DNA from 4 places in the Vreelandella arctica genome. Region 1 is predicted to be linked to each of the others. Evidence: predicted binding sites of a transcription regulator. Region 1 holds the regulator's gene; each other region holds the start of a gene.
What was found. The regulator sigma-54, encoded in region 1, starts transcription at its own class of promoters, with help from an activator protein. The targets are predictions, from matches to a motif close to TGGCACNNNNNTTGCTNT.
Positions count from the first base shown of each region.

Region 2: the regulator sigma-54 is predicted to act here: its motif matches at 5,831-5,848, upstream of glnT (type III glutamate--ammonia ligase).
Region 3: the regulator sigma-54 is predicted to act here: its motif matches at 2,353-2,370, upstream of V8L70_RS13760 (sugar phosphorylase).
Region 4: the regulator sigma-54 is predicted to act here: its motif matches at 4,756-4,773, upstream of V8L70_RS14225 (ammonium transporter).

Region 1 is NZ_JBANSN010000008.1:176,299-183,937, reverse strand. It holds gene rapZ (RNase adapter RapZ) at 1-577, opposite strand, end outside; gene V8L70_RS09960 (PTS sugar transporter subunit IIA) at 689-1,159, opposite strand; gene hpf (ribosome hibernation-promoting factor, HPF/YfiA family) at 1,164-1,472, opposite strand; gene V8L70_RS09950 (RNA polymerase factor sigma-54) at 1,571-2,986, opposite strand; gene lptB (LPS export ABC transporter ATP-binding protein) at 3,151-3,900, opposite strand; gene lptA (lipopolysaccharide transport periplasmic protein LptA) at 3,912-4,421, opposite strand; gene lptC (LPS export ABC transporter periplasmic protein LptC) at 4,433-5,002, opposite strand; gene V8L70_RS09930 (KdsC family phosphatase) at 5,003-5,545, opposite strand; gene V8L70_RS09925 (KpsF/GutQ family sugar-phosphate isomerase) at 5,584-6,570, opposite strand; gene V8L70_RS09920 (ABC transporter ATP-binding protein) at 6,888-7,639, shown strand, end outside.
Region 2 is NZ_JBANSN010000024.1:38,422-46,060, reverse strand. It holds gene V8L70_RS17295 (ammonium transporter) at 1-1,046, opposite strand, end outside; gene V8L70_RS17290 (FMN-binding glutamate synthase family protein) at 1,444-2,769, opposite strand; gene V8L70_RS17285 (GltB/FmdC/FwdC-like GXGXG domain-containing protein) at 2,783-3,466, opposite strand; gene V8L70_RS17280 (class II glutamine amidotransferase) at 3,470-4,387, opposite strand; gene glnT (type III glutamate--ammonia ligase) at 4,445-5,779, opposite strand; gene purU (formyltetrahydrofolate deformylase) at 6,435-7,301, shown strand; gene folD (bifunctional methylenetetrahydrofolate dehydrogenase/methenyltetrahydrofolate cyclohydrolase FolD) at 7,298-7,639, shown strand, end outside.
Region 3 is NZ_JBANSN010000014.1:23,224-30,862, reverse strand. It holds gene ribBA (bifunctional 3,4-dihydroxy-2-butanone-4-phosphate synthase/GTP cyclohydrolase II) at 1-510, opposite strand, end outside; gene ribD (bifunctional diaminohydroxyphosphoribosylaminopyrimidine deaminase/5-amino-6-(5-phosphoribosylamino)uracil reductase RibD) at 566-1,732, opposite strand; gene nrdR (transcriptional regulator NrdR) at 1,729-2,190, opposite strand; gene V8L70_RS13760 (sugar phosphorylase) at 2,403-4,169, shown strand; gene V8L70_RS13755 (TlpA family protein disulfide reductase) at 4,289-5,104, shown strand; gene dsbG (thiol:disulfide interchange protein DsbG) at 5,170-5,952, shown strand; gene V8L70_RS13745 (Rpn family recombination-promoting nuclease/putative transposase) at 6,075-6,944, opposite strand; gene V8L70_RS13740 (c-type cytochrome) at 7,104-7,639, opposite strand, start outside.
Region 4 is NZ_JBANSN010000015.1:40,040-47,678, forward strand. It holds gene V8L70_RS14205 (quaternary amine ABC transporter ATP-binding protein) at 1-795, opposite strand, end outside; gene V8L70_RS14210 (ABC transporter substrate-binding protein) at 868-1,809, opposite strand; gene V8L70_RS14215 (helix-turn-helix domain-containing protein) at 2,349-2,966, shown strand; gene V8L70_RS14220 (hypothetical protein) at 3,049-3,264, opposite strand; gene V8L70_RS14225 (ammonium transporter) at 3,309-4,661, opposite strand; gene V8L70_RS14230 (DUF1989 domain-containing protein) at 4,947-7,262, opposite strand; gene V8L70_RS14235 (sensor histidine kinase) at 7,594-7,639, shown strand, end outside.

The sequences.
Region 1 (7,639 bases):
GGTTGGGCAAACAGCGAACGTCGAATACTAAATCGGCATCTAGTGGTACACCACGTTTATAACCGAATGACTCAAGCGTTAGCGTCAGTTTATCCGGCCGCTGATGTGCCACCTGGTCGGTAATGCGTCGGCGTAAGTCGTGTACCGACAACCGCGATGTGTCGATCACTAGGTCGGCTAGATCGCGAATATCCTCTAGCGTCTCCTCTTCTTTGTTGATCGCCTCTTCCAGGGTCATCTCGCTATCTCGGGTCAGCGGATGGCGTCGCCGGGTAGCGGAGTAACGTTCAAGCAGGATGCGGGCATCGGTGGTCAGGTAAATAACTTGAAAATCAATCTTACGCTGGCACAGTTCCTCTAATAACGTGGGCAGACGTTCCAGTGCGCCAGGTAAGTTACGCGCATCAATACTGACCGCCAAATGAGCGCGGTCGCCCTGATCGCGTAATTGATCCACCAACGACCCGAGCAGCATGGCGGGCAGGTTATCAATGGCGTAGTAGCCAAGATCCTCCAGCGCTTGTAAGGCGATAGATTTACCTGACCCGGAGCGGCCGCTAATGATCACCAGTTGCATAGAGTCTCGCTTTGCTTAGATCAAGCTGCATTGGGGGTGGTGGGCGAAGCATCAACTTAGCGTGTAAAATACCATTAGTTGGCTTTCACAACTTAAATTGGCGTTAACGACTTAGGACGTTGAATGCTCACGCATTTTGGCGGTAATAAGCTCAAGCAGCTCGCGCTGACTGCCTGCCTTGCGCAGCTGGTGGCGAGTATCCGCATCATTCATGATGGTCGCTACCTGGCCGAGTAGGGATAGGTGCGTGTCGTCTGCCTCTTCGGGTACAAGTAGGACAAACACCAGATCAACTGGGTCGCCATCAATGGCGTCGAAATCAATCGCTTCTGACAGTTTTAAAAAACCAGCGATAGGCGCCGAACAGTGCGGGCTGCGTGCGTGTGGGATAGCCACGCCATTGCCGATACCGGTGCTGCCTAAGCGTTCTCGACCGATTAACCGGCTAAACACTTCTTGGCTGTCCAGGCTGGGCGTATTTTGTGCGATAAAGGTGCTGAAAAATTCCAGCACCCTTTTTTTGCTGCCCCCGGGCACGTCGAACAGAACGCGTTCCGGGGGGAGTATGGTTTCCAACGTCATTGAATTAACGCACACCTGCGCCTTGGGCGCGGGCTTGTGCTTTTTCCTTATGTTTAACGAGTTGTCGATCGATTTTATCCGCTAGGGCGTCGATAGCGGCGTACATATCACTGTCGAGGGCTTCCGCATGTAAATCAGCACCTGCGGCGTGCAGTGTGCAGGCGGCCTGTTGGCGCTCTTTCTCCACTGATAAGGTGACTTGCACCGTGGTTATGTTGTCGTAATGGCGCTCTACACGTTCAAGCTTTTCGTTGACATAGTCACGCAAGGCGTCAGTCAGATCTACGTGATGACCAGTGATATTTACTTGCATTGACGTACTCCTTATCCATCGGACTGTACTTCGATTGTAACCCTTTTTGCCGCGTTGCAAAGCCCTTGTCGAGAGTTTCCCTTAATCGTTGACGAGTGCTAGCGAAGACGACGTCGTTCGCTGGACGAGAGGATGCCCATGGCTTCACGATATTTAGCCACTGTACGACGCGCTACTTGAATGCCGCCTTCATCCAGTAGCGTGACTAAGCGGCTGTCAGAAAGCGGTTTGCCCGGCGGTTCTTCCTGAATAAGTTTTTTGAGCCTGGCGCGAATAGCGGTGCTGGAGTGGCTGTCGCCATCTTGGCCGCTCACTTGGCTTGAGAAAAAGTATTTAAGTTCAAACACACCACGGGGCGTATGGATATATTTTTGCGTGGTGACCCGTGAAATCGTTGATTCGTGCATCTCCACGGCTTCTGCTATGTCAGCCAATATCAGCGGTTTCATGGCTTCTTCGCCGTGCTCTAAAAAGCCAATTTGCCGGGTGATAATTTCGCGACCCACGCGCAGCAGCGTATCGTTACGGCTGGAGAGGCTTTTGATTAGCCAGCGCGCTTCTTGGAGGTGCTCTTTAAGAAACTGGTTGTCCTGGCTTTTGTCCGCACGCTTTATCAAACTGGCATAATCGGGCTGAATGCGCAGCCGCGGCAAGGCTTCTGGGTTGAGCTCTAGGTGCCAGCCTTCGTGGTTATGGCGAACTACCAGGTCGGGCGTCACATAGCTGTCGGCGGTGTCACCGTAGGCGCTACCGGGGCGTGGGTCGAGGCTGCGTATCAGTTGAATGACATCGGTCAACTGCTCGTCGTCGAGCCCTAAGCGGCGCTTGAGTAGGCGTATGTCGTCTTTACCCAGCGCTTCAAGAAACTGGCGCACTAAGCGGCGAGCGGGGACGAGTAGCGGTGTGTCGTCCGGGAGGGCTGCGAGTTGCAGCATCAAACATTCGCGCAGATCGCGAGCAAAGATGCCGGTCGGTTCAAACTGCTGGAGTTTGAGCAGAATCGTTTCTACTTCGCGCTGGCTAAGCCCGTCAATTCCCTGGGCGCGTAGGCCTTCACGAATATCATTGAGCGGTTGGGTCAAGTAGCCGTTGGCATCCAGTGCGTCGATTAAGCTCTCTGCAACGAGCTGTTCACGAACACTGAAATCCGTCATGGCAAGCTGCCAAAGCAGGTGACCATGAAGGCTTTGTCCGGCGGCTTGGCGCTCAAAATCTGGGCCTTCACTGCTGTTGCCGCCCAGGCTGTTTGAATCTTGATAGGTATCTGACCAGTCGCTATCTACCGACAGTTCAGTGGGTATGCTCTCTGACCACTCCTCCTCTTTAGGCTCGCTGACAGCCTGTTCGCTGAATTCATCCTCTTGCTCAAGCATGGGATTGGCATCCAAGGCCTGCTGAATTTCTTGCCTCAGATCCAGCGTAGAGAGTTGTAATAGGGCAATCGCCTGCTGCAGCTGAGGAGTCATGGTCAGCTGTGTGCCAATACGCAGTTGTAGAGAAGCTTTCATGACCATCTGAGAACCACGCGTTAATCGGAAAGCTTCACCCTAGTGCGAGAGAGTATCGGTTGCAAGTGCAATAAACATGCCATTGGTAGTAAAGTTGTTGCAGAGCGCTATTTACAGAACCAAAAAATAGGTTTATGGGCAGGCAGTGATTGTAGGCGCCGCTGATCAGTTTAGAGGCGAAAATCAGCACCCAGATATACGTCTCTGACCTTCTGATTATCGAGAATGGCACTGGGTGAACCGCTGGCAATGATTTGCCCATCCCCAACGATATAGGCGATGTCGCAAATATCCAGGGTTTCACGTACGTTGTGGTCGGTAATCAGTACGCCAATATGGCGCTGCTTCAGCGCGCGAATGATGGTTTTGATCTCACCTACCGAGATGGGATCAACGCCTGCAAAAGGCTCATCGAGCAAAATAAAGGCGGGCTCAGTGGCTAGCGAGCGGGCTATTTCTACACGCCGACGCTCGCCACCCGAAAGGCTCATCCCCAGGTTGTCGCGAATATGGGTAATGTGGAAGTCTTCGAGTAGCGCTTCAAGGCGCTGTTCGCGGTCGCTACGGTTAAGCTCTTTACGGGTCTCGAGTATCGCCATAATATTATCGGCAACCGAGAGCTTGCGAAAAATAGACGCCTCTTGAGGTAGGTAGCCAATCCCTGCCGCTGCACGTTCGTGCATGGGGGCGCGGGTTAAATCCACATCGTCGATACCCACTTTGCCCGCGTCGGATTTGACTAGCCCGACAATCATATAGAACGAGGTGGTTTTACCCGCGCCGTTGGGGCCCAGTAGGCCGACAATGCTGCCTTGGCAGATCTCCAAATTGATGTCTTTAACCACTCGGCGGCGTTTGTAGCTTTTAGCCAAATGGTGGGCATAGAGGGTTTTGATCGGCGCGGTGTCAGCAGTTGCCACAGCTTTGCTCCCTATTGTTCAGGCTGAAGGGTCATACGTATGCGCTGGGGCTCGCTGCCGTCAACGTCAGAGCGTGCTTGAATCACTTCACGGTCAATAAAATACTCAAGGCGCCCGCCGGTGAACGTGTCTTCTAGCTGGATCAGCTCGGCTTGGTCAATCAGCTCTACGCGGCGCTCAGCGACGTGATAAATAATCCGTCGAGCCCAGCCTTCAGTGGGACCATCTTGGCCCTCCACTTGATGACGCAGGTAGGCGCGTTCACCGGTGGATGTCGCTTTCGATAGTTCGCCAGCCTCGTTGCGTTCGATCTCAACACGCTCGCCTCGCAACTGCATTTCGCCTTGGCGAATATCTACATCCCCGGTGTAAACGGCGGTGCCGGCCCGCTGGTCGAGATCTAAACGGTCAGCTTCCACTTCTACAGGGGCTTGTTGTGACGTTTGGGCCAGTGCCGATAACGGCATCGTGAGGGCAAAAAGAGTGGTGGAGAAAAGGGCTGTATAAATAATGGCTTTCATGGCGGCTCCTCTTAAGGTTGCGTGGCCGGGGGGTGTGTGCCGCGCACATTATCATTTAGGCGGACCTGGCTGGTGTTAAGCCACGCGTCCATACGTGAAGCGCTCATTTGCTGGGGCGGTTGCTGCAGTAATACCGGTGTTTCACTCCAAGCATGTTGATTAAGGCCATCATAATGCAATAGCTCGGTATCAAGCTGCCAGCCTTCATCCGGCGCGATCAGTCTAGCCGAGCCCGACATCAACAGTGCCTGGGTGGCCGTGTTGAGCGTGCCTACATCGGCGCTAGCCAGCCACTGACGGTTTTCACTATCATACAGTACCGCTTGAGGCTCTTCCGTCCAGGTTTCGCTTCGCTGCGGCGTATGGATAAGTCGCGGCGTTTTTAGCGACTGCAAAACGTTGCCGTTATCGCCGAACAGGGTGATCTCAGCATTTTCCAGTACGTGGCCTGGCTCTTGAGCCTGTGCGTCGGGGTCGATGCTGATGTCTTGAGGCCCGCGGGGGTCAAGCCATACCAATAGAGCCCCTAAGGCAATCACCAGTCCGGCTAGCCAGATGCGTACTTTAAAGCGTTTAACCATTTAATTGCGGCCGTGCAGGTAGGTGTCGAGCACCGCGCTCCAGTGCCCTTGAGCTTCAAGCAGCGTATCGCAGATTTCGCGCACGGCACCGTGGCCACCCAGGCGTTCGGTGGTCCAGTCGGCGTGGGTGTGCATATAATCCGGTGCGTTGGGTACGGTAATGCCGACGCCACAACGCTTAATAGCCGCAAGATCGGGGAGGTCGTCGCCACAGTAGGCCACTTGATCAAGCTCGATATCGAGGCGCTGACAGAGCCCCCGCAGGGTAACCAGCTTGTCTTCACAGCCTTGATGGACATGGTCGATACCCAGGGCGGCGGCGCGTTGACTCACCATGGGAGAGTCTCGGCCGGTTATCAGCGCAACATGAACGCCCACACGTTTGAGAAGTTTGAGCCCATGGCCATCCTGGGTGTGAAACGCTTTGATTTCGATACCATCGGCCTGAAAGTAGAGGCGGCCGTCGGTGAGAACACCGTCAACATCAAGCGCCAATAGGCGTACGCGGCGAAGTCGATCGAGTAGCGCAGCAGGTAGGGTCATAGAGCCTCCATATTAGTAAATTCTTAAATTAAGTGTAGTTAAATAACACCGCTGGCGAGCAGGTCATGCATGTGTAAGGCGCCAATAGGTCGCTGTTGTTCATCAACCACCGCCAGCGCGGTAATACGGCTCTCTTCCATGATGCGTACCGCTTCGGCCGCCAGGATGTCGGGGCCGATACGCTTGCCCGGTCGGGTCATGACATCATCCACGAGCACTTCACGCAGATTATGGAATTGATCTAACGTGCGGCGTAGGTCGCCATCGGTGTAGACCCCGGCCAATCGCCCTTCGCTATCCACCACACAGGTAAAGCCAAGCCCTTGCCGGGTAATCTCTAGTAAGGCGTCGCGCAGCGGGCTGCCCAATGCGACCTGGGGCAGGCGTGTGCCGTCGTGCATCAGATCTCTAACGCGCAGCAGCAAGCGTTTGCCTAAACTGCCGCCGGGATGGGAGAGGGCAAAATCTTCAGCGGTAAATCCACGCGCCTCTAGTAACGCCACTGCCAGCGCATCGCCTAGGGCGAGGGCGGCGGTGGTGGAGCTGGTGGGGGCGAGGTCCAGCGGGCACGCCTCACGCTCAACGCCACTGTTTAAGTGCGCATCGGCGTGTTTGGCAAGCGTGGAGTTTGGACGCCCCGTCATGCTGACTAGCGGTATGCCCAGGCGTTTAAGCAGTGGTAAGAGCGCAGTGACTTCGGCGGTTTCACCCGAGTTAGACAGCGCCAATACCACATCGGAACGGGTGATCATGCCTAAATCGCCGTGGCTGGCTTCACCAGGGTGAACGAAAAAAGCTGGTGTGCCTGTGCTGGCAAGTGTGGCCGCCAGCTTACCAGCGATATGCCCCGACTTGCCCATGCCGGTCACCACCACGCGGCCTTGGCAGGCGAGAATTAGCTCGCAGGCACGGTCAAAACTTTCGTCTAGTTTGGCTTGAAGGCCGCCAATGGCTGCCTGCTCAATTTGCAGCGTACGCAATGCACTTTCGCGTAGTAGGCTGGGTGGAGCGAGAGGCTGGCGCATAGCGTTTTCTCTTAATCCTTGAACATATAAAAAGTAGTAACCATCAAGAATAACATCTTGGCACCCTTTATAGGCAGTCGTTGAGATAGTAGTTGGAGACGTTAGCCCGGGTGCGTTTTGACTATAAGGCGGCCTGCTACCGGTTCGCTATCAATAAATGGGTAGGCCAGTAGAAACACTCAAGCGTGCCGACGTGTTTTGTAGCGTTATAGTACAATGTTTGATAATGTTTTAGAAACACTGTTTTATAATCGCGATAGCCGCAAGTAGGGTATGATGGCTAACCCAAGTGCGCCTCGTTAAGAGTCAACTGATCCATGATAGATGCTCCATTTATTGAAATTGAAGACCTCCATTTTTCACGTGGCGATCACGAGATTTTTCGCGGCATAAATATGACGATTCCTCGCGGCAAAGTAACCGCGATTATGGGGCCAAGCGGTACTGGTAAAACCACACTGCTTAAGCTAATCGGCGGGCAGTTGACCCCTGAGCGTGGGCGGATAGTGATTGATGGGCAAGATGTTCATCGGCTATCTCGTAAGGCGCTATTTACGTTACGTAAGAGAATGGGAATGCTATTTCAAAGTGGCGCGCTGTTTTCCGATTTAGATGTATTCGAAAACGTTGCCTTTCCGTTACGCGTACATACTGATTTGCCCGATACCATGGTGCGCGACCTAGTGCTACTTAAGCTGCAGGCGGTCGGGCTGCGCGGTGCGCGTCACTTGACGCCCGCAGAACTGTCGGGAGGCATGGCGCGTCGGGTCGCACTGGCTCGCGCCGTGGCGCTGGATCCGGAGTTGATCCTGTATGACGAACCTTTCGTTGGTCAGGATCCCATCTCTATGGGCGTTTTAGTGCAGCTTATCAAGCGCCTTAATCAAGCGCTGCAACTCACCTCTGTGGTGGTATCTCACGATATTAAAGAAACTCTGAGCATTGCAGACTATCTCTATTTAATTGCTGATGGTCAGGTGGTTGCCCATGGTACGCCGCAAACCTTAGATACGAATCAAGACCCCAGGGTTAGCCAGTTTATTCATGGCGAGCCCGATGGCCCAGTGCC
Region 2 (7,639 bases), on a different contig from region 1:
ACGACGGCCAGGACCCCCCATACGCCAGCACTTCCGTGTACCGAAATGGCGCCGACCGGGTCGTCGATTTTCAACCGATCAAGCCCCAATACGGAAAACACCACCACAACACCACCAATAGCACCGATCACGACTGCCATTCCTGGGTTGGGCAAGAGCGGTTCAGCGGTAATCGACACCAGCCCGGCCAGGGCGCCGTTGATCACCATGGTCATGTCCGCTTTGCCGAACATCAACCGGTAGAGCAGCGCTGCAGCCACCATGCCTGATGCGGCGGCCGTATTGGTGTTAACGAAGATACGGGCGACCGCATTGGCATCGTCTACGCTGGCAATTTTCAGCATTGAACCACCATTAAACCCAAACCAGCCCATCCACAGAATGAACATGCCCAGCATGGCAATCGGCAGGTTGGCACCTGGAATAGCCCTGACTTCGCCATTAGGGCCAAACCGCCCCTTGCGCGGGCCGACCAGCAAGACCGCTGCCAGCGCGGCAGAGGCGCCCGCCATGTGCACCACGACAGACCCGGCAAAATCCTGGAAGCCCATCTCATCAAGGAAGCCACCGCCCCACTTCCAAAAGCCATTCACGGGGTAAATCACCCCCACCATGAACACGGCAAAAATCAAAAACGGCCACAGTTTCATACGTTCAGCTATTGCCCCAGAAACAATCGACATGGTGGCTGCCGCGAACACTGCCTGAAAAATAAAGTCGGCCATGGAAGAATAATAAGGCGCCCCCTCCCCAGCAGAAATATCCGACACGCTATGATCACTGCCCAACATGAAACCCAGGCCAGGGATCACGCTGCTGATCGGGTTAGCGGGATACATCACGTTATAGCCCACTATCAGAAAGACGATACAGGCCACCGAATACAACATCGCATTCTTGGTGAGTATTTCGACGGTATTTTTTGATCTGACGAGCCCTGACTCCAACATGGCAAAGCCGCAGGCCATAAACATGACAAACACCGTACAGACAAGAAAATAAAAAGTATCAAGCGCATAACTGAGCTCTAAACTTATTTCGTTCATTTTATTACCCTTAAGCAATCATTTAAGTTATAAGTTGAAATGGTCGAGCGTAATCACCTACCCCCTTTTCTGCTAAGCGGCAAGCTCGTAAAAGCAGCAATCGCGCTAGTGCACTTTCAGCTCTTTTACTTAACGCAGTATTTTTACTAAGCACGTTTTTTATTAAACACCGCATTTTACTAAACACTGTATTCAAGAAGCATTATTCATGCCAAGAAACAAAACGCTTAATTACCAAACACGTAGAGGCCACTCATGATAACCACGAGCCGTTTTAGTGATTTTTAGGTTTTAGACAGCACTTTCTGGTGCAAAAAGTACATTAAAAAAGCCCCCACCCATAACAGGTGAAGGCTACATGCTATATAACAGTGCCTTGTCCTTGCACGCGCATGGCTTAGAACTGTTGTCCTGGAATCCAGTTAGTACCGGCAAGCGGCACCCTGGCCATCGCTGCGGCTTCGATATTCAAAGCGACCAAATCTTCCGGCTCCAGGTTATGGAGATGAGATTTTCCGCAGGCTCTTGCTAGTGTCTGCGCCTCTAGCGTTATTACTCGCAGATAGTTAGCTAACCGCTTACCGGCAGCCACCGGATCCAGACGCTTGCTCAGTTCGGGATCCTGGGTGGAAATACCCGCTGGGCACTTGCCTTCCTGGAAGTCATCATAGTAGCCAGCTGCAGAACCGAGCTGCTGGTACTCTTCTTCGTAACGTGGGTGGTTATCGCCAAGCGCGATCAATGCCGCGGTACCGATTGCCACGGCGTCAGCCCCCAGGGCAATGGCTTTAGCAACGTCAGCACCGTTACGAATCCCACCTGAAACGATTAACTGCACTTCACGATGGACACCCATTTCCTGTAGCGCCTGGGCGGCTTGCGGAATGGCAGCCATGGTGGGAATGCCTACGTGTTCAATAAACACATCCTGGGTTGCTGCTGTCCCGCCCTGCATACCGTCGAGCACCACAACATCGGCGCCCGCCTTAACGGCTAGTTTGACGTCATAGTAAGTGCGGGTGGCGCCCACCTTAATGTAGATAGGCACCTGCCAATCAGTGATCTCTCGCAGCTCAGCGATCTTGATGGCCAGGTCGTCCGGCCCGGTCCAATCAGGGTGACGGCAAGCGCTACGCTGGTCAATACCCATGGGCAGATTGCGCATCTGTGCGACGCGATCCGAGATTTTCTGCCCCAACAGCATGCCACCGCCACCTGGCTTGGCGCCTTGGCCCAGCACGATCTCAATGGCATCGGCTTTGCGCAGGTCATCAGGATTCATGCCATAACGCGACGGCAGATACTGATAGACCAGTTTAGTGGACTGGCCGCGCTCTTCGGCGGTCATACCACCGTCGCCAGTGGTCGTTGAGGTGCCCACCTCTGATGCGCCGCGTCCCAGGGCTTCTTTCGCCTGCGCCGACAAGGCTCCAAAGCTCATGCCCGCAATGGTCACCGGAGTATCAATCACGACCGGCTTCTTGGCGTAGCGAGTCCCCAAGGTAACGTCGGTACCGCACTTTTCACGATAGCCTTCCAGCGGGTAGCGCGACATGCTCGCCCCCAGAAACAGCAGATCATCAAAATGCGGAACCTTACGCTTTGCCCCCCAGCCGCGAATATCATAAATACCGGTTTCGGCGGCGCGCTGGATCTCGGCGATGACGTCTCGACCAAAGGTCGCGGACTCTCTCAGTGCCGGATTACTCTGTTTATCGGTCATGTCAGGCTCCTGATTAGTAGGCCGAGGCGTTATCGACTTTGAAGTTGTATAGCTGGCGTGCCGACCCATAGCGCTTAAAGGCAGTAGGATCTGTTTCAACCCCGGCACGCTTAAGCAGGTCGCTTACTTCATCCAAGTGCTCTTGGCGCATTTCTTTTTCAATGCAATCAGCGCCCAGGGAAGTGACCGAACCTTTGACATAGATATGTGCTTCATAAATCGAATCTCCCAGTGCTTCACCTGCATCGCCGCACACTACCAGGCATCCCGATTGCCCCATGAAGGCGCTCATTGGCCCAATATTGCCTTTGACGACGATGTCGACACCCTTCATGGAGATACCGCAGCGCGCCGACGCGTTACCGTCAACCACCAGCAGGCCGCCCTGAGCCGTGGCACCAGCTGATTGGGACGCATCGCCTTTAACATGCACCATGCCGGACATCATGTTCTCAGCGACGCCAACACCGACGTTGCCATGCACAGTGACATTGGCCTTCTGGTTCATCCCCGCGCAGTAATACCCCGCGTGGCCGTCAATATCGACGCTAATAGCATCATTTAATCCGCACGCAATATTGTGCGCCCCGTTCGGATTAGCAACGCGCCATTCACGTTCGCTGGCCGTTATGTCCGCATCGTGAAGAGCCTGGTTGAGTTCACGCAGGCTGTCGCTTGAAAGGTCGTATGTTTTCATAAGTTAGGCGGCCTCCACCTTTGCACCATCACGTTCCCACACATAGATTTTCGCCGGTTCCGGCTCCCACACCTTGGCTTCCTTGATGCCTGGCAGATCGGCTAACGCACGATACTCGGAGGCCATCGCAACGTAATCGTCGGTTTCGGCAATCACCGCAGGTTTACAGGAGATAGGGTCACGTACCACGGCAAAACCATCGCGGGTGCCAATAGTAAAGGTAAAGAAGCCATCCAGATCTTTAAGCGCACTCTTGAGGGCTTGATTGAGGGGTTCGCCCTTGGACATACGCCACGTCAAGTAGCCAGCAGCCACTTCAGAGTCGTTGTCGGTCTGAAAGCTGATGCCTTGGCGCTTAAGCTTATCGCGCAGACGGTTGTGGTTGGAAAGCGAGCCGTTATGCACCAGGCACAGATCCAGCCCGGTCGAAAACGGATGGCTGCCTTGTAACGTGACAGCGCTTTCAGTGGCCATGCGCGTGTGGCCAATCGCATGGCTGCCACGCATATTTTTAAGGTTGTAACGCGCCGCCACTTCAGTAGGAAGCCCGACACCCTTTAGAATCTCGATACTTTGTCCGGCACTCATCACCCTGACGTCTGGGATGTTTTCAGCCACCCAGCTCAGCACCTGCTTTTCTTCACTGGCCAGCTTAAGCACGGCCACGTTGGCATTCTGGAACCACGAGTCCAAGCTACCAAAGGCAGCGTTCAAGCGATCGGCCAAGGCCTGCCAATCGTAATCGGCATCGTCGCTTTGCAGCGTCAGTTTAACGCCAGCGTCGTATTCATCGCCGTAAACAGCAAAACCGGCACTGTCCGGCCCGCGATCGGTCATGGCAATAAGCATCGGCTCGAACAATTCACCCAGCCGACTTTCTAGTTCAGGTTTTTTCAGATAAAGCCCAACAATTCCACACATAGCATTACCTCGGCTTATTCGTCAGTGCATGTCTTACGTTTCGATAAGACTCAATCATTAGAAGAATTCCGCGTAGCGCTGGATTTCCCAATCGCTGACCTGGCTGCTGTATTCAGCCCACTCCTCACGCTTGACCTTGATGAACTCATCGGTAATTGCTTCCCCAAGCCCTTCACGCAGCACGGAATCTGCTTCCAGAGCGTCAACCGCCTCAGAGAGTGACTGGGGTAAAATATCGATGTTTTGTTCGCGACACTGCTCGGGCGTCAGTTCATACAAATTGATGTTTTGTGCCTTGCCGGGATCCAGTTGACGGTCAATACCATCAAGGCCAGCAGCAATAAGAGCTGCATGCACCAAATAAGGATTACAGCCAGCATCCGGCAGACGAAACTCCAAACGCCCATAAGGCACACGCACCATGGCTGAACGGTTGTTATCGCCATAGGTAATGAACACAGGTGCCCACGTTGCGCCGCTGCTGGAGCCGCCCGAGACGAGACGCTTATAAGAGTTAACCGTGGGTGCCGCGAAGGCACACAGCGCTGGCGCGTGATGCAGCAGGCCGCCAAGAAAGTGATACGCCGTGGGGGAAAGCCCCAGGTTCTGCGGGTCGCTGTCATCGCCAAAGACATTCTTGCCGTCTTGGTCGGCAATCGAGAGATGGAAGTGCATACCATTACCCGGCCGGTCGGCATGCGGTTTGGGCATAAACGAGCACACCATGCCCAGTTCATTGGCAATCTCACCAGCGGCCATGCGCACAAAGGTGAAACGGTCAGCGGACGTCAGCGCATCGCTGTAGGTATAGTTGATCTCAAATTGACCATTGGCATCTTCATGGTCGATTTGATAAATATCGAAATCAACGCTTTGCAGTGCTTCCACCAAGTGTTCCAGAAACTCTCTAGACCGCGACAAGCCTTTATAGTCGTAACAGGGCTTGGCGAGCGTATCGCTCTCGTCTACAGGCAACAGCTCTCCTGCGGCCCCACGTTTAAACAATGAAAATTCAGGCTCTAAACCGGTGTTTAGCGTCCATCCCTTATCACTTAACCGCTCTAATTGCTTAAGCAACACGACACGGCTATCAAGCAGATGAGGCTCGTCGTTGACATAGCCACAGCAGGCCATACGCGCATAGCGCGGCTGCCACGGCACCAGCGAAAGAGAGTTCAAATCCCCTTTCGCCATAAAATCAGGCCCATGCGGCTTCATACCTAGGCCGGAAACAGCGAAGCCTGCAAAACCAGCACCTTTTTCTACCACGTCCATCAAACAATTCGCCGGCACTGACTTGGTTTTAGCCGCGCCGTGAATATCAACAAATTGGGCCAGCAAGTAGCGCACATCGTTATCTTTGATAAATTTAACGGCAGCTTCTGGAGACATATTATTACCCTCGTGATAATTCCTTTCAAGAAACTATATTTCCCAAAAAGAAAAGCACTTAGTATGCCAATATCATTTGGCCGCCCTCTCCATCGCAACAAAAAAAGCATAATCGATTGTTTATAAAGAATTAAATATTTTATTGTTTGTTATCGACACCCCCTGCCGGCTCTCTTCAGCTCCATCGCTTTTATGTATCCTGCGCCGTAACAGTGCACACCATCTAAAAATCGCACCAGCAACGAACGTATAAAACACATATAAAAAATTAAACCTAAAAATAGCCATTTTCGCTGACTTAAAATCCACTCCTTAATTAACTGTTTTTTATATGAAATAAAGCAAGGTATGTACCGTTTGTCCTGGCCATGCCAGACATGGCAAGCTTCTTGCTTTACTGAAAGGAATTATTATTTCCCTAAAAGAATGAAAAGCGATGTTACGCCAATGGCCTCGCTTGGGAAAGCGGGTTTTGATGACTTGAGCAGCGTGGCCTTGATGACTGAACAAAATGGATAGAGCGCTTGGATAACCACCTCGACAAAAACACAAATATAAAGCTACTCTACTAAATAAGGATTTAATTTCTATTTTTTGGATAAAAATAACTAATTTTATCCAAATATAAATAAATTATTTTATATAGGAGAAAAAAATGAGCATTCACGATGATAACTACATTATTCGCGTCTCTTGCCCAGCGACATCCGGTATCATCTCGGCAGTGACCTCATATCTAAGCGAAAACAGATGCTATATCAGTGAACTGGCCCAATACGACGATGAAGAGCTGAAGCGCTTCTTTCTACGCGCCAAGTTTCGCTTCAACGAGGGCGCTACGCCGGACATCGAGACACTGCGCAATGATTTCGCGGGGGTGGCGCAGCCTTTCGAGATGGACTGGCAGATTCACAGTTCCTCCCAGCCCATGCGGGTCTTGCTGATGGTGAGCAAGTTTGACCATTGCCTAAGTGACTTGATGTACCGCCATGGCAAGGGTGAGCTGGACATGGAGATTACCGCCATCGTCTCCAACCACCTGGATCTTCGCCCCATGGCCGAGCGTGAGGGGATTCGCTTTGTCTACCTACCCGTCACCAAGGAGACCAAGCCACAACAGGAAGCGGCCATCATGGATATCGTCGAAGAAACCCAGACCGAACTGGTCGTGCTGGCGCGTTACATGCAGATCCTATCGGATGATTTGTGCCAGAAGCTGAGCGGACGTGCGATCAATATTCACCACTCCTTCCTACCGGGCTTCAAAGGCGCCAAGCCCTACCATCAGGCGCATGAGAGAGGCGTAAAACTGATCGGTGCTACCGCCCACTATGTCACCTCAGATCTCGACGAAGGGCCGATCATCGACCAAGAAGTTCAGCGCGTCGATCATACCTATCGCCCCCAGGATCTTGTCGCCGTTGGCCGCAACACCGAAACCATAGCCCTGTCTCGTGCGGTCAAGTATCACCTTGAGCACCGCGTCTTTCTGGATCAGAACAAGACGGTGATTTTCCAATGAGCGCAACGACCCAAGCCTCTGCGGCCCTCATCGACGGTAAAGCTTGTGCCGAGCGGGTGCTTGCCGAAGTCGCCGAAAGTGTTAAACACCTGGCGGCTGAAGGCACCACCCCCGGCTTGGCCGTTGTACTGATTGGCGAAGACCCCGCAAGCCACGTGTACGTCAGAAACAAGATTCGAAAGGCGGAAGCGGTCGGTATTCGTTCATTCGAACACCGCTTCGACACGACATTAAGTCAGGCCGAACTGCTGTCGTTGATCGACACGCTAAACAAAGACCCCGAAGTCAACGGCATTCTGGTGCAGCTACCGCTACCGGACACGATCGACGAAGAAGCC
Region 3 (7,639 bases), on a different contig from region 1:
CTCGCAGATCACACCACTGGGATCACAGCCCGCCAGTGCGGCCAAATCACACGCTGCTTCGGTATGCCCCGCACGGCGAAGCACGCCGCCGGGCTCTGCCATCAACGGGAAAATATGCCCCGGCTGAACGATATCAGAGGGCTTGGCATGGGGCGCCACTGCCGCTTGAACCGTGCGCGCGCGATCCGCGGCTGAAATACCGGTGGTAACGCCTTCAGTCGCTTCAATCGAGAGCGTAAATTTGGTGCCAAAGCCGGAGCCATTGTCACGCACCATGAGCGGCAAATTAAGCTGCTCACAACGGGCACGGGTCATCGGCATACAGATAAGACCACGGGCGAAACGGGCCATGAAGTTGATATGCTCGGCCTGCACTTTTTCGGCGGCCATGATGATATCACCTTCGTTTTCGCGATCCTCATCGTCCATGAGAATCACCATTTTGCCCTGGCGGATATCTTCCACCAGCTCGGCGATAGGGGCTAAGCCTCTAGAGGAGGAGTGCGCCATGGAATCTCCAAAAAGTTGTCGCGAAAGGTTGTCGCGTAAGCTGCGATTTTGCGCGTCAGGGTACCTTGGTATCGCCAGTTGCGCTAGTCGCCTGAGGGGAGGCGATAATGCGCCAATCGCGCCCCACCGCCCGCATATCATGAATCGTTAAACGCCGCTGATCCGCCATGCGCGAGATCCCTGGCAGCGCAAACAGCGGTCTGGCTTCGCCACCTAACAGCGTGGGGGCGACAAACAGCTGCAGCTCATCGACCAGTTCTGCATCCAGCATGGCGCCCGCTAAGGTCGCACCAGTTTCTACCAGCAGCTCATTAACCTGTTCACTCTCGGCTAACCAATTCAGCAACAAGGCTAAATCAATGCGGCCATCATTACCGGCAGGCAACACATGCACCTCGGCACCTGCTTTGATTAATCGTTCGCGCTTTTCTGCCATGTGATCAGGCGTGGTTATTACCAAGGTGCGCCCCGGTTCGCTTAAACAGGCGGCCGCCAAGGGCAAGCGTAAATGGGTATCTACTATCACTCGTAGCGGTTGGCGCTGTACCACCTCATCGGCATTGGCAAGCTGAAGCTGCTCAGCACGAAGGGTAAGCCGCGAATCGTCCATAATAATCGATTCGACGCCGCTTAAGATGGCACTGGAGCGCGCCCTCAGCCGCTGTACCTGAGTACGCGCCTCGGGCCCGGTAATCCACTGGGACTCGCCTGACCCCATGGCGGTACGGCCGTCCAGACTCATCGCCATTTTCAACCGTACAAAGGGCTTATGAGTCGACATCCGGGCGATAAAACCAGGATTCAGTGCGCGAGCGTCGCTCTCAAGCAACCCGACCGCCACCTCAATACCCGCCTCTTCCAGCAATTGAATACCGCGACCGCTGACCTGGGGGTTAGGGTCCACCATCGCGATCACGACTCGCGCCACGCTAGCTGCCTTCAATGCTACCGCGCAGGGCCCGGTGCGTCCGGTGTGGGAGCATGGCTCCAGAGTGACATAAGCGGTCGCCCCCCGGGCCAGCTCACCCGCGGCGTTCAAAGCGTGAACTTCCGCATGGGGTTCGCCAGCACGCAAGTGAAAGCCCTCTCCGACGATCTGCTCATCGCGGACAATGACGCAGCCTACCCGCGGGTTAGGGTCGGTAGTGTAAAGGCCTTTGCGCGCCAGCTGCAGGGCACGAGCCATATAACGGTGATCCGCTTGGCTAAATGCAGCACTCATTTTGAAGGCTCTTGAGAAAGCCGATCAATCTCAGCGCGAAATTCGTCCAAATCCTGAAACTTGCGGTACACCGAGGCAAAGCGGATGTAAGCCACATGATCGAGGGTTTTAAGCGCCTGCATCACCGATTCACCAATATCACGGGCGTTAATTTCACGGTCGCCCCGCGCGCGAAGGGTTTGACGTATGCGCTCAACGGCCGCTTCAATGGCTTCCGCGCTGACCGGGCGTTTTTCAAGCGCACGCAGCATGCCCGCCCGGAGCTTGGCTTCATTAAAACTTTCCCGTGAACCGTCTGACTTCACCACCCGAGGCATTACTAGTTCAGCGGTTTCGTAAGTAGTAAAGCGCTCCTGACAGCTCGCACACTGGCGACGGCGGCGCACTTGATCGCCATCGGCTACCAATCGCGAATCGGTCACTCGAGTATCGTTTGCACCACAAAAAGGGCAATGCATAGCGGTCAACCTGTTGTCAGCTCGTGCTGGCGTGCCGCACGAGTTAGCGTGTTATAACCTGTCAATGGATATGCTATTAATGGCGTTTAAACCGATATTAGCTGGCTTAAGCTAATAGTTTTTAGGGTTTAAACGCGCTATCAACCTCGCATTGTAACGATTTGGCACACAAGCTGCAGCGTTTGTGGCAGATTGTTTATCAGGAGCCATCCATGCCCCCCTTTGAGCAGACCGTTCACGGCTACCTCAGCCACCTATACGGGCCTCGCGCTGGCGAAGTGCAGCGCCGCTTAAATCAGCATCTTGAGCACTTTCTGTCGCTTGCCCCGTTTTCATCCGCCCCCGGCGATGCGCCGTCTAAAAACGCACCTTCATGGAGCGAAAAAGATCAGTGGGTGATCAGCTATGGCGACTCCATTATAGAAGAGGGGGTGCCACCACTGGCTGTGCTTAGCGACTTTCTTCAAGCACGGCTGGGTGATCGCATAAGTGGTGTACACGTGCTGCCCTTCTTCCCGTGGAGTAGCGACGACGGTTTCTCAGTCATCCACTATCGAGAAGTAAACAGTGAGCTTGGTGACTGGTCGCATATCCGCGAGCTCGCCGGTCATTACGATCTTATGGCCGATTTGGTGCTCAATCATGTTTCCAGAGAGTCGCTCTGGTTTGTGGATTACCTGAGCGGCAGCCTGCCAGGCCGCGACTACTTTATCGAAGTAGATCCTGACACCGATGTCTCCCAGGTAGTTCGCCCCCGCAGCAACCCGTTGCTGGTTCCTATTTCAACCCGGCGCGGCACTCGTTACCTATGGGCAACGTTCTCCGAAGACCAGCTCGACCTAAACTTTGAAAACCCGGATGTACTGCTAGAATTTGTAGGCATTCTGCTTTTCTACCTGGAGCAGGGTACGCGAATTGTGCGCTTAGATGCAGTGGCTTTCTTATGGAAGCGGTTGGGCACCTCCTCTATTCACCTGCCGGAAACCCACACCGTGGTGCGTTTGCTTCGCGCGATTGTTGATCATGTCGCCCCCGGCACTCTGCTGATTACCGAAACCAATGTGCCGCACCAAGAGAACATCAGCTATTTCGGGCTTGAGCGAATCCCCCAAGGCCCGCCTGATGAAGCGCATATGGTGTATCAATTTGCCCTACCGCCCCTGCTGTTACATACCCTAACCCGTGGCGAAGCCAGCACTATGCAAACCTGGCTGGCTAGTTTGCCTGTGCTACCCGACCACTGCACTTACCTGAACTTTACTGCCAGCCACGACGGCATTGGGGTGCGCCCGCTGGAAGGATTACTGCCTGATCACGAGCGCGATGCACTGCTGGAACTAATGCACAAATTTGGCGGCTTTGTCAGCATGCGCAGCAACCCAGACGGCAGCGACACGCCCTACGAGATCAACATCACCTGGTTTGAAGCCATGCGTGGCACCCGCCGTGGCCCGGATCCATGGCAAATAGCCCGCTTCCTGTGCAGCCAAGCAATCATGCTTAGCCTTCAGGGAATTCCAGCGCTCTATATTCATACGCTGACCGGCACACTCAACGATGTAGAAGGCGTTGAGCGCAGTGGTCGCTTGCGCTCGATCAATCGGCGGCGCTGGCAGCGTAGCGAGCTGGACCTGCTACTGGATAGCCCTTCAACGCCTACCCACGATGTTTTTAACGCCTTAAACCGGCTACTGGATCAGCGCCGTCAAGAGCCCTGCTTCCACCCGACGGCTGCCCAGCGGGTGTTGGAATCGCCACCCGAATTGCTGGCGGTGGAACGCGGCCCACTGCATGACGGGCGTCGCTTGCTAGCGCTGTATAACGTCACTGATCTGCCGCTTCCTTTAGAGAACGTGGGTGAGGCGGTAAACCAAGCGCTGGATCAACACGCATGGCAAGCGCTTGACCCTGCTAATCCCTGGGTGGCTGAAGGTGCCCTTCCGCCTTATGCGGTGCGCTGGTTGGTGGCCACCCGTTAGCCGCGGCGCCTCGCTCGCCTGTTGCGACATAACGCCCCAGGGGCAACTAACATAATCCTTAAATAATCTAGTGCTGCGATGATGCCAGTCCAAGATTACATGAAGGATCGTTATTGGTTATGTTGCAGCAAAGCATCGCCCTTGGCCCGATGGGCTTTAGTATTCACCAGCTATTGATCGGCCTGGCCTTTTTATTGGCACTGCTGGCTGGCGCACTGTTGGGAAGGCGCCATCGGGTAGCCGTCAGCGATACGCTGTTTACCCTGCTGCTGGTTGCCCTTGTCGGCGCGCGCCTGGTTTTCGTCCTGCGTTACTGGGGAGAATACGAGGGGCTACTTGGCCGTCTGGATATTCGAGATGGCGGGTTTGATATCGTCGGTGGCCTTGTCGCGGCACTGGCGTACGCCGGCTGGACACTGTGGCGCTCCCCCCGCCAGCGAGTGCCACTTTCCGGCGCCCTACTGGCGGGCGGCCTTGTCTGGGGGTTGACCGCCGCTAGCGCCACCATGATAGAGCATCAATCCCGGCCGTTGCCGGAGGTGGCGCTGACTACCCGTTCAGGCGAGCCAATCGACCTTCCCCAACTGTCACGCTCGACCCAGCAACCCATGGTGGTCAATTTGTGGGCCAGCTGGTGTCCGCCCTGTATCCGTGAAATGCCGGTGTTTGAGCAAGCACAGAATAATGAACCCGGCATCACCTTTGTGTTCGTTAACCAAGGGGAGTCGCTCGGCCAGATTGACGCTTTCATGGATGAGTACGGTTTTTCTCTCGATAACGTGTGGCAAGATCCACGCAATGCCGTTGGCCAGGCTACCGGCGCCAACGCGATGCCTACCACACTTTACTATGATGCCGACGGCCAACTCGTTAGCTCCCATTTTGGCGAGCTTTCCAGCGCCACCCTGCAGCAAGGATTGGAGCGTTTACGCTGATTGCTGCATGAACCGACCACCTTTTTCGCCTGGCTAACGTCATCTCACACAAACAGGATGTTGCAATGCGCTTGAACCACTACACCACTCTCAGCAGTTTTCTTCTCCTGGCAGGGCTGGGAGGAGTATCCACAGGTTACGCCGATGAACTCCCTGCCCCAGTGCAGGCACTGGCCGACCAGGGCCTGGAAATTCATGGCCAGTTTGACGCCCCTGGCGGTTTGCGCGGCTACGGCGCCAGCGTTCAGGGGCAGGACATGGCCATTTACCTGACCCCGGATGGCGAGCACGCAGTGGTGGGAACACTGATGGATAGCGAAGGTAACGACCTCACTGAGGCACAACTGGACGAGCACGTACGTGCGCCTTTAGAAGCACAGACCTGGCAGCTTCTGAGCGAAAGTCATTGGATTCAGGATGGTGACGTGGATGCCCCTCGTGTGATTTACACCTTCACGGACGCCAACTGCCCCTATTGCCGTCAGCTATGGCAAGACGTTCGCCCCTGGGTAGAGGCCGGTGAAGTGCAGTTGCGCCATATCATGGTGGGTATTTTAGCGCCCGACAGCCCTGGCAAGGCCGCCGCCATACTCGGAGCCGACGACCCGGCGGCTACACTGCATGCTCATGAAAGTGGCCAGGAAGAAATCGACGCCAGTGCCCAACCACGAGAGATCGAAGAACAGGTTTATGCCAATAACCAGCTTTTCGAAGAGCTAGGGCTGTATGCCACGCCCACCTCGGTTTATCAGCGTGAAACAGAAAATGGTAGCGTGCGTCTTGACCGCATTCAGGGTATGCCCAGTGACGAGCGGCTGATCGACATGATGGGCAGTGAAGCGCCATAGGCTTAGCTGCCACCGCCAATTGAGAATGCCGCGTCGCTACGCTCATCAAAATGACATATGAAAGTTCACCACGAGCGTAGCGAAGCAAACTCGACTTTTAAGGACGCAAAATCGGTCACTATTTAATGTTTGAACAGCTCATCAAGATTGTTCGCTACCAAGATTTCATCTGTCCAGCCTTCTAGCTGATGGGCATTAGCAGTCTCCAGTTTCTGAATAACCCACTCAGGCAGATCTCCAAACCGCTTAGTAAGTAGGCGTTGAAGTATACGTTGCGCTTCTTCCCGCCGCGCATCGTTTAGCAGCGATACTTCATCACGCAGCGCCCGTTCACGCACAAAAGCCAAGCGGCGAGTTTCCTCGTCGGCACTGAGCTCGCGGATGCGGCTCATCGCACGTTTAACCGGTTCGTGGGCAACATTCGCCATCGTGAGTTCCTCCTGCCAGTGCTTGAAGAAGGTGATCCAGGCGCGTAGCGGGCCCTCTGGCAAGCCCAGGCGATCCGCCTTGTTCAATTCGATTAGGTTCATTTGCAAAACGTTCCCCAGCGAAACCTTGGGCTGGCGTCCATCGCGCATCTCGAATCGCCAGATCGCTTGCTCGCGCTCGGCGGCTGTTTCCGTAAACAGGTCGAAGTCAAGCAGGTGCAGGCCCACCGAGGCCCGCAGCTCTTGGTAATCTTCCCCGGCGCTCAGCTGGCTTCCCAGCGTGCGGGCCAGATAAAACACCCCCCGCTTGTGCCAGGCCCCGTAACGGCGCACCTGCACCTCGATATTGTAGCAGTTGCCATCCCCATCGCGTGCCAGCACATCGAGAATGATGTACTTGCCGGTAAGCTCTGTCGCCTCGATATTCGGATTCAGTATCTCCACCGAGGCAATGTTGGGCAAATCCGGGCGCAGATCATTGATCAGATCCACCAGCAGATCCGGGGCTTCGGCAAACAGCCGCTTGAAAACGTAGTCGTTGGTGGGGTCGAGTAATTCGCTCATGAGCCCCTCCTTATGTAATACAGGCACTTTACCATAGCGGGACCACAGCGCGGTTTACCCATGACACGGAAATCTAAGAACCTTGATCTTAGTTAGCCTCCCCCGCCAATTGAGATTGCCATGTCGCTGCTCTCCTAACACTGACCTACAGTGAATTTTCTACTCCTCCGACAGATTCTCAAACCTCGGCATGCCTACATTCCAGGGTTTGATATCGCCTTTCTCTCCGAAGTTGTCATGGTCTCCCAGCACATGACCATCATGCTCGCGGGTTTGACCATAGAGTGAACGGCCATGGAACCGTTCCGCGGTCTCGGCGACATCCCCGGTATAGCGAGGATCCTGAGGACGCTCCTGGCTGGTGATGTAATAGGCAATATCCCAGGCCTGTTGATCACTGAGCGAACGAGGCTGGCCAAGCGGCATATTCTGATAGATGAAGCCCGCCATGGTTTCCAGCCTCGCGATGCCGGCTCCCCAGTTATTGGAGCCGTCACCCCAGGGCGCGGGAAACACGTACTCATCATTCTCATAGTGCCCGGCACCATTTTCCTGGTGGCATATCGAGCAGTTTTCCTGGTAGGCAGTTTCCCCTCTAGCATAGCTGGGCTCTTCGGTCGGCTCTTCTGGCGCCGGGAAGCCTCGACCATAAATCGGCTTGTCGGGATACATCGGTGCGCCGGTGGCAAGCCACT
Region 4 (7,639 bases), on a different contig from region 1:
CCCCTCATACATAATTGCAATACGATCCGATAAGCGCAGTGCCTCATCAAAATCATGTGTAATGAAGACTATCGTTTTGCTTAACATCTCTTGTAGACGAAGAAGTTCGTCTTGCATCTCACGCCTTATCAGTGGGTCGAGAGCCGAGAAAGGCTCATCCAAAAACCAGATGTCTGGTTCGATAGCAAGGCTGCGGGCGATTCCCACGCGCTGTTGTTGCCCCCCGGAAAGCTCATGCGGGAAATGATCCTCCCGTCCGCTAAGCCCAACCAAATCAATAACGTCAAGAGCCCTTTGACGCCGATCATTTTGCGGCGTACCACGCATTTCTAGCGGGAACATTACATTTTGAAGTACCGTGCGGTGCGGTAGCAGAGCAAAATTCTGGAACACCATTCCCATTTTTTCACGTCGCAGCCGAATCAGGCTTCTTTCATTGAGACCAAGCAGCTCTTGCCCTTCGACTTGAACACTGCCGGCTGTTTGCTCGACAAGGCGTGACAGGCAACGAACAAATGTGGACTTACCCGAACCAGAAAGTCCCATTACTGCTAAAATCTCACCTCTGTTGATGTCGAGCGTAACGTCACGGACAGCGGCAATATGACCACTTTCCTTTAGCACTTCGGCCGAAGGTTGACCATTATGTTGATGAAGAATGCCAGCTGGATCGGGACCATAAATTTTCCATACTTTACGACAAGTAATGACAGGTTCCTTGTGATTACTTAGTTCGTGAAACTGTTCGTTAAACTTCTCCGAACTTTGTGTGATCTTAGCGTCAAGTATATTCATGAGTTGCTCCTAACAGACCTAAAATTTGCCCCCTCGCTTCGATATATAAACAAGAGAGAGCCGCCACTAAGATCACTCAAGCCACGCCTTCCATACTGATTCGTTATCCTCAAGCCAAGCCTCCGCAGCCTCTTCTGGCTCCAGACCATCAATGTCAACCATCTTGGCCATCTCAGCTATTTGCATATTGCTGAATTCGATGTTGGTTAACGTTGCATAGGCTTTAGGCCATTTATCAGCCATACCATCCCAAGCGGCTTTTTTGAGGTAACCATCAGCCGGATTGCCACAGTCATAGCTCTTGAGGGGGTTCAGCCCGAGCGAGGCATCCTCTTTACAGCCCTCAAAATACTCCGGGAATTCTACGAAGCTACCAGGATAGAGCGCCTCAATAAAATTTGGCGTCCAATTGAACAGCACTACCGGCTGACCACGCTTCTCAGCGGCAGACAACTCGGCCCAGAGCGCAGCGGCAGACCCCGCATTAATGACGACGAAATCCATTTCTAATGCATCAATCCTTTCGGCGTCATGTTTAAGCCAGTCCACTGGCCCCCCAAGAAAGCGGCCTTTGGGCGCGGTTTCCGGCACAGAGAATTCTTCTGCACAGGCATTCAGTGCCTCCCAGTCCGGCAGGCCTGGACAGATGTCTTCAACATAAGCTGGATACCACCAATCTTCGCGTGTAACGGCGGAATGATCCCCTGCATCAACAATACCGCCTTTGGATTTGGCCTCTTCGAATGCAACACCAAATGCACCCTCCCAAACTTCCACCTCAAGGGTTGCATCGCCGAGACGAATGGCCTCATACACTGCTTGGCTATCTGTAGAGACGTAATCAACCGTATAACCCATATTTTCGTAAATGCCGCCGACGATATGGCTCATCACGATTTGGCTAGACCAGTTATGGGTGGGGATGATGATTGGGTCGCTGCTTTCGACTGCGAAGGCCGAAACTGAAAGTGTAGCAATGGATACGCTGACAAGATAATGGTTAACTTTATTCATGTTATCCCTTTCATTTAGTTAGATGATTTTCATTGGCTTGATATTGGTTTTAAGAATCTTCAGCCTATTTCACATGTGAATGATTGATTTTATTTATAGGTTAAAATCCAGTATTCACAAAAAAATTTTAAGCATTTAACGTGCCAGATTAATAAATAAAATAGTTTTCATAACTTTACCAATTTATCATTATTTCTACTTTTACCTTTTTAGTGCATCCTGGGTTGTCTATTAACTAAAATAGGTCATGCATAACAATGCCTACCCCCCTCAGTAAATAATAGAGTTTGTATTTAAAAATTACTTTCGACTTCTCTCTTACTTTACTTCAAATAATGACTAGACACTCACCAGGCAGTGCGAGGCGGTAATGTACTCATGCTAATTGCTAGGCTAAGCATCATGATCAAACCTCGCACGTAAGCGGCCAACCACAAAACGGCTATGCTTTGCTTAGCCGCTTATGGTTTCATACCAGTATTGTGTTATTTCCAGATAAAAATTGGCGCCTAGCCTGCCGGAACTTGAGCCACCATGCTATGAACGAAAAGATAACCACTGACAAACAGAACACCCGTCTCAGCCTGGAACAGCATATCGCCAGGGCATTGAAAAATAAGAGGATTTCACAGGGCTACAAAATATCAGATGTCGCACGCATAGCGGATCTCAGCCAAGGCATGATCAGCAAGGTCGAAAATGCACAGGTCTCGACCAGCCTGGAAACACTAAGCCGACTCTGCAACGCCATCGACCTGCCGATATCCAAGTTGTTTAGCGATTTCGATATCGGAGGACGCGGCGCACAGCACGTAAAAGCCGGCGAGGGTATGGAAGTAGTGCGTACGGGTACCGAAGTCGGTCACACTTATCAGCTTCTCAGTTACCGCCAGGGCCCCAATAAGCGCTACGAGCCTTTTCTGATTACAATGGACGATGCTAGCGAGGTCTTCCCCAACTTTTGTCACGCAGGACACGAGTTCATCTATTTGCTCGAAGGGAAGCTCATTTATCGCCATGGCAAAAGTTTTTACGAAATGAACCAGGGCGATAGCCTGGCTTTCGATGCCGCCGTGCCGCATGGCCCGGAACAGCTGTTAGAGGTTCCCATCAAACTGCTCTCGATTATTCATTACGGCCATGAAGATCAAGGGTAATCATTACTTAAACTATCGGTACTCGTTGTGACTCTTGGGACATAAAAACCGGTGCATTTTGCACCGGTTTTTATGGTTCTAATTATTCCTGCGTGGACTCGTGCTTTTCAAACGCTGCATTTTCGTGTTTTATAATGCTCACAGTTAATAAAATACAAAGCCCCACTCCGATTACCAGGCTAACAGCGATGGCGACTGGGTGGCTGAAAAATAGCAGGTAGTTGACTGCGCTTGGCACATCGACATTGGTTTCCATTGTTTTCTCTCCTGAACGCTTTGGCGTTTCGGCGTTGATCATTTTATTGGCGCAATAACGCTGTCTTGCATTTAGCGTTAGCGGTATCAACTGATATCGGGTCTTTTCGCCATAGGGGCAGTCGTGCTAAACCCTGAACGAGTACCCAAGGGCGAATTGCTGTTGACGGGTTCACTTTCAGGATAGGGTCTAGCGGATATTTCCACCAAATCCAGGCCAAGCGCTTCAGCATGTGGTGGCACACGCAGGATGTTGAACTTTTTCAACGCATAAGAAATGCCCCAGCCAGGAATAAAACCGGTCAAGGCCATGACAATGGCACCCATCAACTGGCCAGTGAAGGAAACATCCGGTATTCCATCTACATTCGCGAATCCTGCTGCGAAAATACCGACGAGCACCACGCCGTAGAAACCGCAAAAGCCATGAACCGCGAACGCGCCAACAGAATCGTCCAGGCCACGCTGTTCAAGAAAGTTGCCTACTTTAGCCATCAAGGCGCCGCCACTGGCTGCCAGAACGAAAGCCAGGCCGGGGTTGTAAAGATCCAAACCGGCAGCAACCGTGATAATACCGCCCAGCCCCCCAGACATGGTCCAGAAGGGGTCGCGAGACACCAGATAAGCACCGATTACACCACCAGCGAAGCCCATGACGGTGTTAAAAGCAAAAGCAGAGAGGTTAGTCTGGTTACCGTAAATAGTTGTCCAGCCTATGTCGCCAGTGTTGAAGATGATACAGCCGCCGAGAAAGCCAAAGAAGCCGACGATGATCATCATTAGGCCGAGCAGCGACATAGGCATGTTGTGCGGTGGAATCGCCTGGGGCTTGCCGTTCTTATACTTGCCAATTCTAGCGCCCAGATTCATCACCACACCGAGGGCGAAGAAGCCCGCTACCGCATGCACCACGCCCGCAGCGCCCACATCGTGGTAACCGAATTTGGTCAACAGCCAGCCGTTCGGATGCCACCCCCAAGCGCCAGCGAGTATCCACACACCTGCCCCCAGGATCACTGCCAAGATAAGAAAAGCACTCAGACGGATGCGCTCAATAACCGCCCCGGAAAGAATCGAGCCAGTGGTGGCGCCAAAAAGTGCGAAAGCTGCAAAGAAGATGCCTGTGCCCATGTCGTTGACATCGGGACGCATACTTGCACTCCAGGGCAGCGCGGCTGACGCCTCAATGGGGATCAGACCATTAGGAAAAGCGTTGTAGACCCACCAGCCGACGAAATAGAAAGCGGGGATAACCGAGGCCAGCGTTAGGATGTTTTTCATTCCCGATGCCAGCGCATTCTTGGTACGTGAAGCACCTATTTCGTAGGCTAAAAAGCCTGCGTGAATCATGAACATGATGGCGATACACCACCAGTAAAACACTTCTATGTTCATTGCCTGATGCATCTCGAAGATGCTTTGTAGCTCATCAGTCGTCATGTTGTTCCCCTCTTAATGAAGTATGGCCATGAAAGTGGCCTGGCCTTCTATTAACCAGATAATTTTTGCTGGGAAAGATACTTTCATTAAAATAAAAGCAATATTTATGCCAAAGAATTACATCTTGGAAAGAGCACAAAAGTTACTCTTTAATATGATGTTTTATTAAAAATAAATACCATGCTTTAAAATGCTCTTTTTAAATATAAAAACACATCGGCACTTCTCATTATTCCTCGGCATAGTATTGATGCGTTATACGCAATCAATGCACTTCAATAGCGCTCAACTGCGTACGCGGGTACGCTCCTTGTCATAGAACGGCAAGGTAACGACTTCGGCGGAGAAACGTTTCTGCTGACCATCAAGGCGGCCCACTTCCAGCAGGGTGCCGGGCGTGGCAAAATCGGGCGCCAGACGGCAAAGCGCAATCGATTGTTTTAGCAGTGGCGACTGCGTCGCACTGGTCACCACGCCGACCGGGAAGCGTCCCTGAAAGACTTGATCGCCATGACTTACCAGCTCGGTGCTATCGATGACCAGCCCCATCAACTTGTGACGACTTTCGGGCGCCTGCCGCGCCATGGCGTCACGGCCGACAAAATCCTCTTCTTTGGTTTTCATGGGTACTGTGAAACCGATCCCGGCCTCGAAAGGGTTGGTTTCCGGGCAGAATTCATGCTCGGCGAAGACCAGCCCCGCTTCGATACGCAACATATCGAGTGCATCCAGGCCAAGAGGCGCCAGCCCATAGGGTAGCCCAGCCTCCCAGACTGCATCCCAAAGGCGTTCGCCATGGTCGGGATGGCACCAGACTTCAAAACCCAGTTCTCCGGTGTAGCCGGTTCTGGATACCATGAGCGGTACGCCCTCCGCGCCACCCAATCGGCCGATCATAAAGTGGAACCAACCAAGCTGTGCCACGCAGGGTTGAGTCTCGGCGTTCCACACCAGCTGGCTAAGTAACTCACGGCTGTGCGGCCCCTGGATGGCAAGATTATGCAGTTGCTGGGTGGATTCCCGAACGCTCACCTTGTACCCCTGGCGGGTCGCCAACTCGCGTAACCAGATACCGCTGTAAGCATCCCCGCATATCCACCGAAAGGCTTGCTCGCCCATCCGAAATAGCGTGCCATCGTCGAGCATACCGCCGGTTTCATGGCAAGCGGCTGAGTACGCGATTTCACCCACCGACAGACGTCGCACGTTGCGGGTCAGAGCGTACTGTAACAGGCGTTCAGCATCCGGCCCCACGACTTCAAACTTACGCAGCGGCGTTAAATCCATGACCGCGACCCGCTCGCGGCAAGCCAGGTATTCGGCACGACGCCCCCAACCTTCAAACTCTCTGGGTAACCAATAGCCGCGATACTCAACGAAACGCTTGGTCAGGGCCGATGTTCGGCGATGAAAGGCGGTTTGCAGTGTCATGCGTGGCAATTCCTCTGGAGTGGTCCGATTAGCAATAGCGCGGGGGAATTCATGCTCGGCTGCGTAGATGCGCACATGTATGTCGGTGGGCGTCCATCCGTTGGCTGGGTCAATGTCGTCCGGGCAAGCGGATGAGGCGCAGACCAGGTCACGTTGGGCGCGCAACAGCACATAGTCGCCAGGACGCGACCAGGGTTCATCTGCCGTCAGGGTGCCGCAGGGCTCGACCTGGGTATTGAAGAAAAAATTAATGGCCGGCCAACCCGCCCTCGGCGCAACCTTATAAGCCGCTAGTTCGCGGTTGAAATTCTCGGTACAACTGATGTGGCCGAAATAGCCGCTGTCTTCGTAGAATTTGGGTGTACAGGCCAGCATAAAACTGTCGTGACGTCCGACCGTATCCTGTACGACCTCCAGCATTGGCTGGAGACGCTGATCGGCGAAACGTGAAAACAGACCGGGCTGTGGCATCGCGCTAGCGGCTAGTGTGCGCGTAGCCGCCGCATCCAACGTCAGCTCCTCCCCCTGATCCAGGGCGGCTTTATCGAAGGCGATAAAATCAGAACTCTGCTTGCCGGCCACGTCGATAATCTGAATCCACTCGCCCGCCTTAACTTGGTAAGGGCGCGCGCTGCTGTGGGGTATATGAATCTCGTTAATAGGCTCGGCCAGCGGTTCAGGCAGTTCTAGCGGGTGGTCGGGTAGGTGCCAGTGGGTCACGTTCAGCTCGGTCGCTGGCGACTGCTCGGATACCGCCATATCCTTGCCGGGCGCTATCAGCACAAGCGTCAGCGGCGCGCTCCCCGTTGGCCGACTCAGTTCCAAAGGCAGCCACTGGCCCGGCACATGCCCCCCCTGATCCAACAAATCGGTGTCAATCTGCCAACGATCGAATTGAGTGCTCAAACACTCGGCGGCACGATTGCTTTGCTCAAGCTGGCTGAGCGTCAGCGCTGCCGACGGTTGCATCTCAATACCCAGCGTCGCGGTCACGGCTTGGTTGTACTGATCAAGGGCCAATACATCGCAGCCTTGCTCACCGTCTGGCGTCGTTACGCTCAGGCATTCACCCGGTAATAGCTGTAGGCGCAGGGCATGCTGGCCAGCGATACGATAGCGCCGACAAGGCGATGTTAGCGCCTGCTCTGTAGGAGTGTACCGACTCTCCATGGGATTACCTCATGCTGTACGTGTCGATGTGCCCGGCACTGTTTTATCTTTCATCCAACGCCGGCCTCATTAATGCTCGACCTCATTCCTCATTATGGTGCGTCGTGGTAACCATTCACTCCTTATATGGTGCATGGCTACCTCTGACGGCCATCATGTGACGATAAATTTCTTTTGGATAAAATTACTTTACTCGCAGTAGGGAGCCGCACAATCGGCCATGAGGGGTAATCACGAAGGAGTAGCTATTCTCTAATGGCATGAAAACTGCTTCTATCAGGAGCAGGTCTAACGCGCATCAGGCGCGGACATCGATGATGGGAGGCAGCGGATGGCCATCAGCCTTAGTGGTTGGATTGAACGTTGGGTTGCCCAAC